DNA from 3 places in the Paenibacillus sp. MT86 genome. Region 3 is predicted to be linked to each of the others. Evidence: riboswitches for the same ligand, from Rfam matches in the RefSeq annotation. Region 3 holds a riboswitch; each other region holds the start of a gene.
What was found. Region 3 has a riboswitch for cyclic di-AMP ahead of AC3RCL_RS00515 (C40 family peptidase). Riboswitches for the same ligand answer to the same signal wherever they lie in the genome.
Positions count from the first base shown of each region.

Region 1: another riboswitch for cyclic di-AMP. It lies ahead of AC3RCL_RS02180 (hypothetical protein); the one in region 3 lies ahead of AC3RCL_RS00515 (C40 family peptidase).
Region 2: another riboswitch for cyclic di-AMP. It lies ahead of AC3RCL_RS29960 (APC family permease); the one in region 3 lies ahead of AC3RCL_RS00515 (C40 family peptidase).

Region 1 covers NZ_CM179499.1:507,168-511,380, reverse strand. Annotated here, with positions in the region: gene kdpA (potassium-transporting ATPase subunit KdpA) at 1-187, opposite strand, end outside; gene AC3RCL_RS02190 (potassium-transporting ATPase subunit F) at 218-286, opposite strand; gene AC3RCL_RS02185 (hypothetical protein) at 446-856, opposite strand; cyclic di-AMP (ydaO/yuaA leader) riboswitch at 986-1,154, opposite strand; cyclic di-AMP (ydaO/yuaA leader) riboswitch at 1,694-1,866, shown strand; gene AC3RCL_RS02180 (hypothetical protein) at 2,003-2,470, shown strand; gene AC3RCL_RS02175 (proline dehydrogenase family protein) at 2,620-3,540, opposite strand; gene pruA (L-glutamate gamma-semialdehyde dehydrogenase) at 3,739-4,213, shown strand, end outside.
Region 2 covers NZ_CM179499.1:6,564,806-6,569,018, forward strand. Annotated here, with positions in the region: gene AC3RCL_RS29955 (molybdopterin-containing oxidoreductase family protein) at 1-1,320, opposite strand, end outside; cyclic di-AMP (ydaO/yuaA leader) riboswitch at 1,806-2,001, shown strand; gene AC3RCL_RS29960 (APC family permease) at 2,168-3,994, shown strand; gene AC3RCL_RS29965 (formate/nitrite transporter family protein) at 4,135-4,213, opposite strand, start outside.
Region 3 covers NZ_CM179499.1:108,955-113,167, reverse strand. Annotated here, with positions in the region: gene AC3RCL_RS00525 (M1 family metallopeptidase) at 1-1,245, shown strand, start outside; gene AC3RCL_RS00520 (hypothetical protein) at 1,257-2,084, shown strand; cyclic di-AMP (ydaO/yuaA leader) riboswitch at 2,431-2,566, shown strand; gene AC3RCL_RS00515 (C40 family peptidase) at 2,571-3,044, shown strand; gene AC3RCL_RS00510 (GNAT family N-acetyltransferase) at 3,550-4,050, shown strand; gene AC3RCL_RS00505 (c-type cytochrome) at 4,212-4,213, shown strand, end outside.

The DNA of each region.
Region 1 (4,213 bases), 400 kb from region 3:
ATCCTTTCCATGTCATCCCCTTGCGTTCTTTCAAGCCGATCAGAGCAAAGATCGGTTTCTCCGCCCAGGAGAACCATCTGTCCGTACCATTGCTTTCATAACGAAACACCTGATATAGATAAGTTCCCAGCGGCTTGACCAGCAGCACCAGAACGAGTATAACGATGGCAATTTGTAAAATGCCCATGACGAATGCCTTCCTCCTTCAGCCGTTTCCCTAGAATTTTTCAGGGTGAATCAGCGCATAAATCAAATAGAGAAAAATAAAAATCGTGAATATCAACATGATCATCACGGCTGATCAGCCTCCGGTTCCGAAACCACGCGCCCGCACCAGGACATAAACAGCATGAGCAGTCCGTAGGTTCCTCCCAAAATGAGCACCATAACTAAATCCTGCATGAATGTAACCTCCCCTACGCTCTTGTGACGTCAGTCCAAACACTTAGCTCATAACGGATGCCATCAGAAAGGACACCTGATGATGATTCGTATGAAGCACCACATCGGCACCCAGCCCTTTGTATATCAAGCGCGGATTGCCGGAATGGGTGATCACGTAAATCGACTCCGAGGTCCATGTCCGGCAGATCCGCAAATAGCGGCAGCACAGATTCAAGCTGCTTTCGAACAGAAACACCTTGCCGACGGGAAACTCGGGAATGATCCAGGTCTGCTCGTCTCTTGTATCAATCAAAATGATGGGTTTGCAGCCCAGTTCTCGCAGCCTCTGCTGCTCAGCCCGGTTGTTGGCTATGGCCGCAAACGGAACACGTTTGTGAATCAGCTGGCGGACGAATTCCTCCCCTGCCTTGTTCGGCGCGGATACCAGGATGAATTCCTGTGGTTTCTCCATCTTCGTTTCTCCTCCTAAGGTCAGAAAGAGAAGGCAACAACAAAGAAGCCTGCGGAAAGAGAAGAACTCTTCCCGCAGGCTTCTTACAGGACACGGTGAAATACACCGTGGCCCAAGTCCACGACAATCGTTGCCTCTCTCGATACGCTTACGAGGTTAGCTGACGGATTCGGGCGTGAGAGTCGCCCTACCCATAGACCGTTATCTTGTCTACAGGATTCACCCCAGAGAGATCAGATTCATCTCCCGACTGGTTCCCCCGTTCCTTTTCCATTCAAGGACTCAGCGAAAATTAAAAACGAGTAGCATGTTATTCTATTAGCCATTGACTTGTCATCCAGACTGGGCATAACAGCACAGCAACAGGAGGTTCACGCGGTGAGAGTCGCCTCTACCTTCAAATCTCAGCAAGGCCCATGGTGCCTTCGCCATCGATCCATAAAGGCTTAGGGGCAGCTCTCACACTGCCTTTAGACCTTCATGAAACGGCTGCCCGTATGCCTTGGTCGTTGATGACCGTCAATTCATAGTTCGTATCATACGTCCGGCCCTGCAGGATGTAAATGTGAGCAAAAACACATCTGGCGTTATGTCGAACAGGAACCAAGCAGTATTTCGTCTTTATCTTCCGAATACTGCTCTATACTATGTATTTCTCTTGTTTTCTCTTATTTATCGCAATCCAACGAGATACCGAGATTTTGCCACGATAATAGATGACACGGCTGATTGTACGCGTTTTCTTTTACCGTTTTCATCACATTTCGGAATCTATTCGTCCCATACGGTCATTTACTTTTCGTTTCCTCCGGCGTATGATTCATCCATCTATTCGAAACACGTGATACGCCGAGCTCCCGACAGACCGGGAGACGGGGGAACCAAAGTCACCAGTCTTCGATTGGTGAATGGGGTGAATCCGCTGCGCCTAGGATCGAAGGGCCCAGCGGTAGGGTGCTCTCAGTCCGAATCCGTCAGCTAACCTCGTAGGCGCGTTGTTGAGAGAGAATACCATCCAAGCTTTGGCATAGCGGCCGCCGGAATTGGGGCTCTAACCATAAATAGGCCTGGAGAGCGGGGTTTCTCTGCTCACCAGGCCTATTTGCCGTGCATATAACATTCTTATAAAGGAGCGTAGATCAAATCATGACGAAACTCATCGAGGCAGCGCTTACACCCGTCATCGAAACCGCAGTGCCTGCATTAGGTGAAGAGACTATCGGCCATATGGAGATATTTCGTTTCGACCGGGGCTCGGCCGAACGCTTTATCCCATGGAGCGATCATGGCTGGAACTGCGGCTTGTTCAAAGTCAGCTGCAAAGACGCGGCAGGATATGTCGAATATGCCCTGCCAAGAACGAGAGAATTTTCGGACCTGGTCCGCTGGGCATCCGTCTTCTCAAGGCTGAGAGGCATGTCCGTGACTGAGGCCCTTCGCTATGCCCGAAAGCAGCAGCAGCAGTGGGGATCCGCACGGATGCAACTTGCTGTATCGGCCCTCGCCGATCTGGAGATCAACCTGCATCGGCACGTCACCCGGGAGCGGTTAGGCAGACTGCCGCTCGAGCGCTCCTTCCTGATGGATTGCTCGGAGTCGTATTATCATTTCTAGGGACAGCAGCTACAGAGAGCTAATGTCCCCGTTTCCTTTGGATTGGGCACTTCTAAGCAGCCTGATGTTTTTTGAAACCATGAAGAACCCCGTCAAAACGCCACTTATTTCATCAGGCATTTTGATGGGGTTCTTCAATCGGATCCCGCTCACTTGAACATATTTTTGAGCACCATCATCAGATTGGCCGGCTTCTCCGCCAGCCTCCGGGTGAAATACGGGTACCACATCGTTCCATAGGGCATATAACACCGGATACGGTAGCCGTCCTGCGCAAGCGCTGCTTGATCGTTCATCCGCAGTCCGTACAGCATCTGAAATTCATAGTCCTGTTTGTCTATGCGGCTCTGCTCGGCAAATACCTTCACCCAGTCGATGATGTTGTCATCATGCGAGGCAATCGCGACGTAGGCTCCTTGGTCGAAATGCATTTTGACCAATTTCTTGTAGTTGTCAATGACCTCCCGCTTCTGCTGAAAGGCGATGGTTCCCGGCTCTTTGTACGCCCCCTTCACCAGCCGCAGATTAACGCCGGCCCTTAACAAGTTCTTCACGTCCTCCTCCGTACGGAACAAGTAGGCCTGCATCACGGTCCCCACATTGGTCAGCCCCTCCTTATGAAGGCGGAGCGTCATATCGATGGTTGCCTGGGTATACGGCGAATCCTCCATGTCCAGGCGAACGAAGTTGCGGTGCTCTTTAGCCTTTCTTACCACCGACCTGATGTTTTCGTAAGCCTTCTCGGGGTCCAGGGCCATGCCCATCTGCGTCGGTTTCAAGGATACGTTCGATTGCACTTCGCGCTTCGCAATCCCTTCCACCAGCTTCAAATATTCCTCTCGGTACCCGGCCGCTTCGTCCAGCGTCGTAATGCCCTCCCCCAAATGATCCAGCGTAACGAGAATGCCCTTCGCGTTTAGCCTCTCGATTTCGTCCAGCGCCTCATCCAAGGTATCGCCGGCAATGAATCGGCCAGCCAATTTCCGGCCGTACTTGATCGACAGCCATTTCACGAGTTTATTGCCGGACACCGTCAGGATCACTTTACGGTACAGCTCGGTTCCGTCCATGCGCGCGCCCCCTTTGCAAGGTAAACCAAAATGCACTCTATCTAACTCATATGCAAAAATCATGACGGCATGCAGGAAGACATACATATTTAAATAGAGGTTTTCACCAGGAGATGCTAACCATGCCACCATGACGATCCGCAGCTGGACCATTGGCCTGAAGCTTCGATTCATATCATGTTAAGGAGGGGCCTCCCCATGCGAGCACCTTTTCGGAACGAACCGTTTATGGACTTCAACAACGAGTGGAACAACAAGTTATACGATGTGGCGTTATCCGGGGTCGAAGCCGAGCTTGGCCAATCGTACCCCTTGGTTATCGGCGGTGCCAAAATCCATACGGAACGTACCGCAAAGTCGGTCAATCCGTCGCGCAAACGCCAAGTCATCGGCGTCGTGTCCCAAGCGGATACCGAGCTTGCCGAGCAAGCCATTCAAACGGCGGCGCGTACTTTTGAGACGTGGAAGCACACCGAGGCGAACGAGCGGGCACGCTACCTGTTCAAGGCCGCGGCGATCATGCGGCGGCGCAAGCTCGAGTTCTCCGCGCTGATGACCCTCGAAGCCGGCAAGACGCGTGCCGAAGCGGACGCGGATACTGCCGAAGCGATCGATTTTATGGAGTTCTATGCACGCGAGATGCAGCGCCTGAGCGCACCCCAGCCGCTGACGG
Region 2 (4,213 bases), 560 kb from region 3:
CAGGTCCGTATTCTCGAACGAGGAGGTTGCCGGGAGCACGATATCGGCATACTTGGCCGTATCCGTCATAAACAGGTCATGCACAACCGTAAACAGATCTTCCCGTGCAAACCCTTCCCTGACCCGCTCGGTATCGGGAGCCACAACCAGCGGATTGCTGCAATAAACGAAGAGCGACTTAATCGGCTGTTCGGTCATGGCAAGCGCTTCGCCGATCCGGTTCATGTTAATGGTGCGCGCTTCGGGATTCGGCCGGAGATCGGGACGCTCAAGCGCGTCGCTATCCATGCTGTTGTAACCGCCGTTCGACTTGGCGGCCCCTCCGCCCCGCTTCAGCCATTGTCCGGTCAAAGCGGGAAGCGCGGCAATGCTGCGCACCGTCAAGCCGCCGTTGTCGTGATGCTGAAGACCGTTGCCGATATGGATGTAGGAGGTATCGGCCCGGCCGTAGAGGTCGGCCAATTTCTCGATATCCTCGATCGAGATGCCGGTAATGGAAGAAACGTGCTCCGGCGTGTATTCTTTGACGTGCTCGCGCAAGGCTTCATGACCAATCGTATACTTGCGGAGGAATTCCTCATTTACCATGCCGTCACGGAACATGATGTGCATGAGGCCGACGGCCAGCGCCGCATCCGTGCCTGGATACAGCGGAATGAACCAGTCCGCCCATTGCCCCGTCTGGTTCTTGTGGACATCGATCACAACGACCTTGGCACCGGCTTTGCGCGCTTTCTCTGCAATCACCATCTGGTGCATATTGGTGCTGACGATGTTTCCGCCCCAGACGAGGATGACGTCGGCTCGTACGGTGTCCTCCGGAACGGTTCCCCCATTAAACCCCATCACGGATTTCCAGCCCTCATTGCCCGCGGAATTGCAGATCGACTGCTTCAGGCGGCTGGCACCCAGCCTGTTGAAGAACCTGCGGTCCATGCCGTCGACGCTCAATATCCCCATATTGCCGTAGAAGCTGTAGGGCAGGATGCTCTCGGAGCCGTATTCCTCGATCAAGCCCTTATAGCGTCCGGCTATCTCCTGAATGGCTTCGTCCCAGCTGATCCGCTCGAAGGCGCCCTCTCCCTTGGGACCTACTCTTCGCAGCGGATAGAGCACGCGTTCCGGATGGTACACCCGGTGTGCCATATTACGGACTTTATTGCAGATGGCTCCCTGCGTAATCGGATGCTCCGGATTACCGGTCACCTTGACGATTTTTCCGTTCTCTTTATGCAGCAGCAGGCCGCATGTATCGGGACAATCCAACGGACATACCGCCGGAAATACGCCGTTTTCCTGATGAATCATCGCTTGAGTCATTTCGTGCTTCCCCCTTTTGCTCGGCTGCATCATATCCCTTTATCTTAAAAGAAAATCGGGGTTCCAGTAAAGTCATACATTTTTTTCTAATCAGGTGATTCACTTTTCTTCCCCCCGGGTATATTCCTATCAAGAGCAAAGAAGAGGAACCCAGACCCTTTCTCTTCCTTGCCGAATCATGGACCACTCCCAAAAAAATTCGCCATGCCAGTGTCTCCTCCCCCGAGACCGGCATGGCGAATTTGTTTATATGGCATCCTCCCAGTGACCGATGTTCCCCGCGACTAACCTTCTATATTATAGAAACTCGTGATTTTCGCAGAAAACATGCAAAATAAAAAGCCTGTCAAAGCCACGTCTTTATGTAAGCGCTTATCTGTCATTTTTTATAAATAATTCTGTTCGAATGATCGTTGGAGGATGTTTTACAAACGATTGGAGCAGGCGTAATATACTATTCAGCTTCGAAAACATTCTTCATATTCACATGACATTCGCTTAATTTCCTTGATGGAAAGCGGGGGAACCAACCGTATGGAGGGATACCTATAGGATCCTTCAACCATACTAAGGGGTGAATCCTGATTCCATCGCGTACGTACGCCGCGATGGAATCAGGTAGGGCGACTCTCACCGCCCGAATCCGACAGCTAACCTCGTCAGCGTTGATCGGGAGGGTTGTGAACTTGTGATCAAACACAGGGTTCTAACCTGTGTTTTTTGTTTGCCAAAAATCAGCATAGGAAGGGTGACCGTTCCTAGGTCCAGCATATAAAAAACACCGATAGAAGTCCGTTCAGGGAGCTTCTACCATGAACTTAATCTTAAGCGGCGGTGAAAAACAACCATGTTATCCTCAATCAAGCGCTTCCTCATCGGAAGACCGCTTAAATCGACGGAATTAGGCGAACAAAAGCTGAATAAAACCAAGGCGCTGGCCATCCTGTCATCCGATGCACTATCGTCCGTGGCCTATGGCCCGGAACAAATCCTCATTGTGTTGATGACCGTCGGGGCAGCTGCCTATTGGTATTCCATACCGATTGCCGTCGGCGTCCTGGTCTTGTTGCTGGCACTTATCCTGTCGTACAGACAAATTATTTTCTCCTATCCGCACGGCGGCGGCGCATATGTCGTGTCCAAACGGAATTTGGGCATGTACCCGGGGCTGGTGGCCGGCGGTTCCTTGCTCGTGGACTATATCCTGACGGTTGCGGTCAGCGTGTCGGCCGGGACGGATGCGATCACGTCGGCTTTTCCGGTATTGCATGCCTATAATCTGCCGATCTCCATCGTGTTCGTTCTAAGCTTGACCGTATTGAATTTAAGAGGGGTTACGGAGTCGGCCTCCATACTGGCTTATCCGGTTTACCTGTTCGTGCTTGCGTTATTCATCCTGATCGGGGTAGGGATATTCAACATTGCCACAGGCCATGCGTCTCCGGAGCTTCATACGCCGATCGGCACGCCCGTAGCCGGGCTGAGCTTGTTTCTGCTCCTGCGCGCATTTGCCTCGGGCAGCTCCGCCCTGACCGGCGTGGAGGCGATTTCCAATGCCATTCCGAATTTCAAAGACCCGGCCCCGAATAACGCGGCCAAAACTCTGGTGGCGATGGGGTCGCTGCTGGCCCTGTTATTTTCGGGTATCGTTTTCCTGGCTTATTACTATGGGGTCAGTCCCAGCGAACAAGTCACGGTCGTTTCCCAAATTGCCGAGCATACCTTCGGGCGAAATGCGCTTTATTACTTCATACAAGGGACAACGGCCTTAATTCTGATCCTCGCCGCCAACACGGGGTATTCCGCTTTTCCCCTGCTTGCCGTCAATCTGGCGAAGGATAAGTTCATTCCTAGAATGTTCACCGTCCGCGGCGACCGTCTGGGATACTCGAACGGAATCATTATTCTTGGATTTTTCTCCATTCTGCTGCTGCTGGCTTTTGAAGGCAAAACCGAGCATCTGATTCCGCTCTATGCCGTCGGCGTGTTTATCCCGTTTACCCTCTCCCAGACGGGGATGATGGTGAAATGGATTCGCGAAAAGCCCGAAGGCTGGATCGTCAAGCTGATCATTAACACCACCGGCGCATGCATCAGCTTTATCGTGACCATGATCTTCTTCTTTACGAAATTCGCCCAGGTGTGGACCGTGCTGATATTCCTGCCGCTGATCATCTGGATTTTCACCCGGATCCGCAAGCATTACGAGGCGGTAGCGGACCAGCTCCGGATTACGACCTGCGAGCCGGTTAAGCCGATTGAGGGGAATGTCATCATCCTGCCTGTGGCAGGAATCACGCATGTGGTGGAGAACTCGCTGAATTACGCCAAATCGCTGGGAGCGGGCCAAATCATCGCGGTGTACGTGCCGTTCGAGCGGGAGGAGGAAGTCGCCTTCCAGGAAAAATGGAAAAAGTGGCAGCCGGACATCCGGCTGGTGACGCTGCACTCGCCTTATCGGAGCATCATTCAGCCGCTGACGAAATTCATCGATACCGTGCAGCGCAAGGCTAGCGAATCCGACTATCAGGTTACCGTCGTCATTCCGCAGTTCATCCCCAAGAAGGGCTGGCATAATTTCCTGCACAATCAATCCAGCCTGCTCATCCGGGCACATCTCCTGTATCGGAGAGACGTGATCATCACGACGGTTCCCTACCATTTAAAAAAATAGCGGGCTTGTTCCCTGCTTGATTCATTACTGGGAACAGCCTCGCCCATCACGACAAAAAGCTGCGATCAACCGCTGCCTTTCATCAAGGACGGTTGAACGCAGCTTTTTCTTTAAGCCAGACGCTCGCCAGGCTTCCGGCATTAGGAAACATTCTGCGCCGAATGAACCTGTTGAGGAGCGCCGGCCGATGGCACAGGCGTCTGCTCGCCGCGCGGAGCG
Region 3 (4,213 bases):
TTCTACTCCAACTTCGGCATTTACAGCGTTCGCATCCGGGTGCCCGAGAATTACATTGTCGCCGCGACCGGATTCCCGACCAAGCCTGCCCAAAAGTCGAACGGGGAAAAAATTTATCAATTCTATGCCGATGATGTGCATGATTTTGCCTGGTCGGCCTCGCCCAACTTTGTCACGGCCGAGGAGGCCTTCTCGGCACCGGGCGTGCCGGGCGTCCGCATCAAGCTGTATCTCGATCCGGCCCATAAAGACCTGAAGGACCGTTACTTTGATGCCGCCAAGTCGGCACTGGCTTCGTTTGGTAAATGGTACGGAACCTATCCTTATTCCACGTTGTCCATCGTCGTCCCGCCGGAGTCGGGCAACGGTGCAGGCGGCATGGAATACCCGACGCTGGTCACGGCCTTCGGGGCCAAGAACGATTCGCCGGGTTATGAGCTCGAACGGACCGTCATTCACGAGATCGCCCACCAATATTTTTACGGAATGATCGCAAGCAACGAATTTGAGGAAGCATGGCTGGACGAGGCCTTTGCAACCTATGCAGAAGAAAGAGTGATGGAGAAGGAATACGGCATTACCTCCAACACCGCTGCTCAAGGAGCATCGATTACCTCCCCTGCCCCGCTGAAGATGGAGTCCTGGAAATACAGCTCACACGAGAACTACGCGCTGAATGTTTACACGAGAGGCAAGCTGGTGCTGCAAGGCATTGAACGGCAGGTCGGTCCACAGATGATGGGGAAAATCATGCATACCTATGCCCAGAAATACCGTTTCAAGCACCCAACCACGTCTGATTTTCAGAAAGTCGTCGAGCAAGTAAGCAAAACCTCCTGGCAATCGTATTTTGACCAATATGTATATGGAAGCCAAATGGCCGACGTCGCCATCGATGTGATCAAAACCAAAAATAAAGGCACGTCAGACCATCCGCGGTATGAATCCACGGTCAAGATTACGAGCAAGGACGGAGATATAACCGATGTGCCTATCGTGTTCGCCTTTGAAGACGGCAAAACGGTGGAGCGAACCTGGAGCGGCAAGGACGGAAAAGTTACGTACACCCTGGAGTACAGCACCCCGCTCGCCTGGGCCATGGTTGATCCGAAATACTCCATCGTTCTGGAGAATAGACACATCAATAACTATATGAAGGCAGGAATGGATCCGAAGGTGGTCACACGCTGGAATCTCAGTATTACCAAGCTTGTGGAGACGTTGTTCGGCAGCCTGTCATGGTGAGGGGGGAGCACATGAAAAGTTATGCAGGCCAAGGGTGGATCAGTGTTAAAGACCAATTATACGTCTCCATTCTGCTGTTCTTGTACCGCATGCTGTGGGGATATTGCCTGTACCGGCTTGTAAAATCGGCAGTCGTCCCCCTGCTGATGCGATATCCGGATTCTGCCCCTAACGAGCTTAGTCGCCTGTTATTCTTCTACGAGGGCGAGATGAGTCTATCGTTAAGCGGCACGGTCCATACCTATGGTTGGCTTCTGGCCGCTCTGCTCCTGATCCGGATGGTATGTACCCCGCTCATTCGGGCAGGCATCTTCTATAACCTCCACCAGGAGGCCAAGGGCGAGCGCGGATTATTCTTCTTCACCGGCATGCAGAAGCTATGGAAGCCCGTTACGGTATTTTATCTGATCGAACTTGTTCTTACCTTTGTGCCCGGATACTGGATTCTGCCCAAAATCCTTCCGATCCTGCTGAACGGGATCCATGAGCCGGTTCTGCTGCTTCATGCGCTGCCTCATGCAGCCGGCTGGTTTCTGTACGCCTATCTGATTCGCCTGTTATTGCTCTATATGCAATTCGGCCGTACGGACAATTCCGGCATGATCAGCTCCATTCTTGCGCTCTTCCGCCGACTGGGCACGGCTGTGCTGTTATCCCTTACCGTTGGCGGATCGGCCTGCGTCATTCTTTTGTTCCTGAGCTCGGCATCGCTCTTCTGGGCGGGATTGATCGGCTTGATTATTCAGCAAGCCTCTTATTTTCTGAATGGACTCTTCCAAATTTGGGTAATTTCCGCCCAATACCATTTGTGGCGGGATTCTTCCTCGCAGCATGCCTAATCGTTACATTTCGTTACCATCATATGATAAACAAGCTCGTAAATATGCTGTAATCGGAAGCGACACATTTCTCTCTCGGACTTGATTTTACAAAGAATAGAAGTTTATTTTTCCTCAATATTACATTTTCCGATGGCCAAATTACAAAAAAACCTGATTCCGCATGATGGGGACAGGTTTTTTTGTATAAAAATGAGCTTTCCTCATTTGCCAAATTGTTAATACTCTGCTAAAATAACGAATATGTTAGTAACAACTTTGTCATCTTTACTGTAACTTTTTGCTGGAACTATGTAATTTCGTTAAGCATGTTGGAACGTCAGACGTCAATGAATGGGTTCATCAACATTTTAAGGAGCCGAATTCCCATGATTGGGAAGCGGGGGATCCGTTTTGGGTGAATTGATCTCGCAAGAGAGGGATCATAGGGGACCTTCAACCGAACCCTTAAGCTAACCTCGCAGGCAATGGAAGGAGCTTTTTGTTTTGAAAAAGAAGTTAACGGCCATTTCTCTAGGCCTGGCCCTCGCACTCACATTAGGGACCGGAAGCGCTTTCGCCGATTCCAAATTAAATACTGCAATCAAACCAGCCATTGGTGTCTCTTATAAAACAGGTGGAACCACAACGAATGGTTTTGACTGCTCCGGATTCACCAGCTATATCTACAAGAAACTTGGTCTAAGCCTGCCGCGCACGTCTGGAGCTCAATACAAAGTCGGTACGGCCGTAGCCAAGAGCAAGCTGAAAGCTGGCGATCTCGTGTTCTTCAACACATCCGGCAGAGGTGTATCTCATGTGGGTATTTATGTTGGGGGCGGCAAATTCGCTCATTCCTCATCCTCGCGCGGTGTCATCATCAGTCCGCTGAGCCAGAGCTATTACGCCAATCGATACGTAGGTGCTAAGCGAGTCATGAGTCAGTCTACGTACAAGTCTGTAGCTGTGAACTACAATTAATTATTGGAACTTCATTGATTTATCCTTTACAAGAAGCCCTGGGCGTATGAGATTGTGCCGATCTCATCCAGCGGCTTTTTCTTTTGTCTGCTCTGTGTATACCTTTATAACGTTTGGGACAACGAAAAAGTTCCCACTTTTCGAGAAAAAAAGAAAATTATTATGCAAATTCTCTTCGCATCCTCAAGTCATTGCATCTTCTACCCTTTATATACCCTCCTCTCCCTTCATTAAACACCCTAATGGAAAAATATTGATTTTATTTTCTGAGGACTACTACGAGCAGCGATACGTAGGTGCCGAGCGCATCATGAGCAACGATCAGTATGAAAAGTCGACCGGAGAATCCTCCTAAGCTTCGATGTCTTATCCTCGTCCTGCCCATACATATCCGTTTGCCCGTCAAAGGAGACCTACTTCTCTTGGACGGGCTTTTTGATGCGGCTAGAATGTTCGAGGAATAGGGTATAATTTAATTTGTAATTACGACAGGGGGACTTTGCCAATGGATGCAGCACCGATTTCATTTCACACGGTGGTCATGCGTGAAGAGCATGCGAAAGAAATATGCGCCTGGACCTATCCTCCTCCCTATAACATTTACGGTTTTCTTCCCTGGGAGCAGATGAAGGGGCTTGAGATCGAGTTTGGGGATCCGGACATCCGCCGGGAGCAGTACATTTCGATTTTGGATGAACGGAAGACGCTATGGGGATTTGCCCAACTGTTTCCGATGCATGAGGTTACGCGAATCGGGCTGGGCATGCGGCCTGATTGGTGCGGACGCGGAATGGGTAAACGGTTTATGCAGACGATTGTCCAGGAAGCGAGGAGGAGGCGGCCTGACGATGAGATCGACCTGGAGGTAATGACCTGGAATGAGCGCGCGATCCGCGCATACGAAAAGGCCGGGTTTCATATCACCGATACGTACGAGCGCCTTACACCGACGGGAAACTCCCTTTTCCACTGCATGGTGTATGAGCCTCCGGTTAATGAGGAATAGTAATCTTTGTCTATATGAAAAAGCACAATTCTGTGTACTTTTTATGAAGGTGCGCGGTATAGTTGCTTTTTTTGTCACAACTGGCTATGCTGTCTATGGATGTTGGTTTATAATGGAGACAAGTGCAAAAGTGCAGTATACATAGAAGGGACGATATGACGAT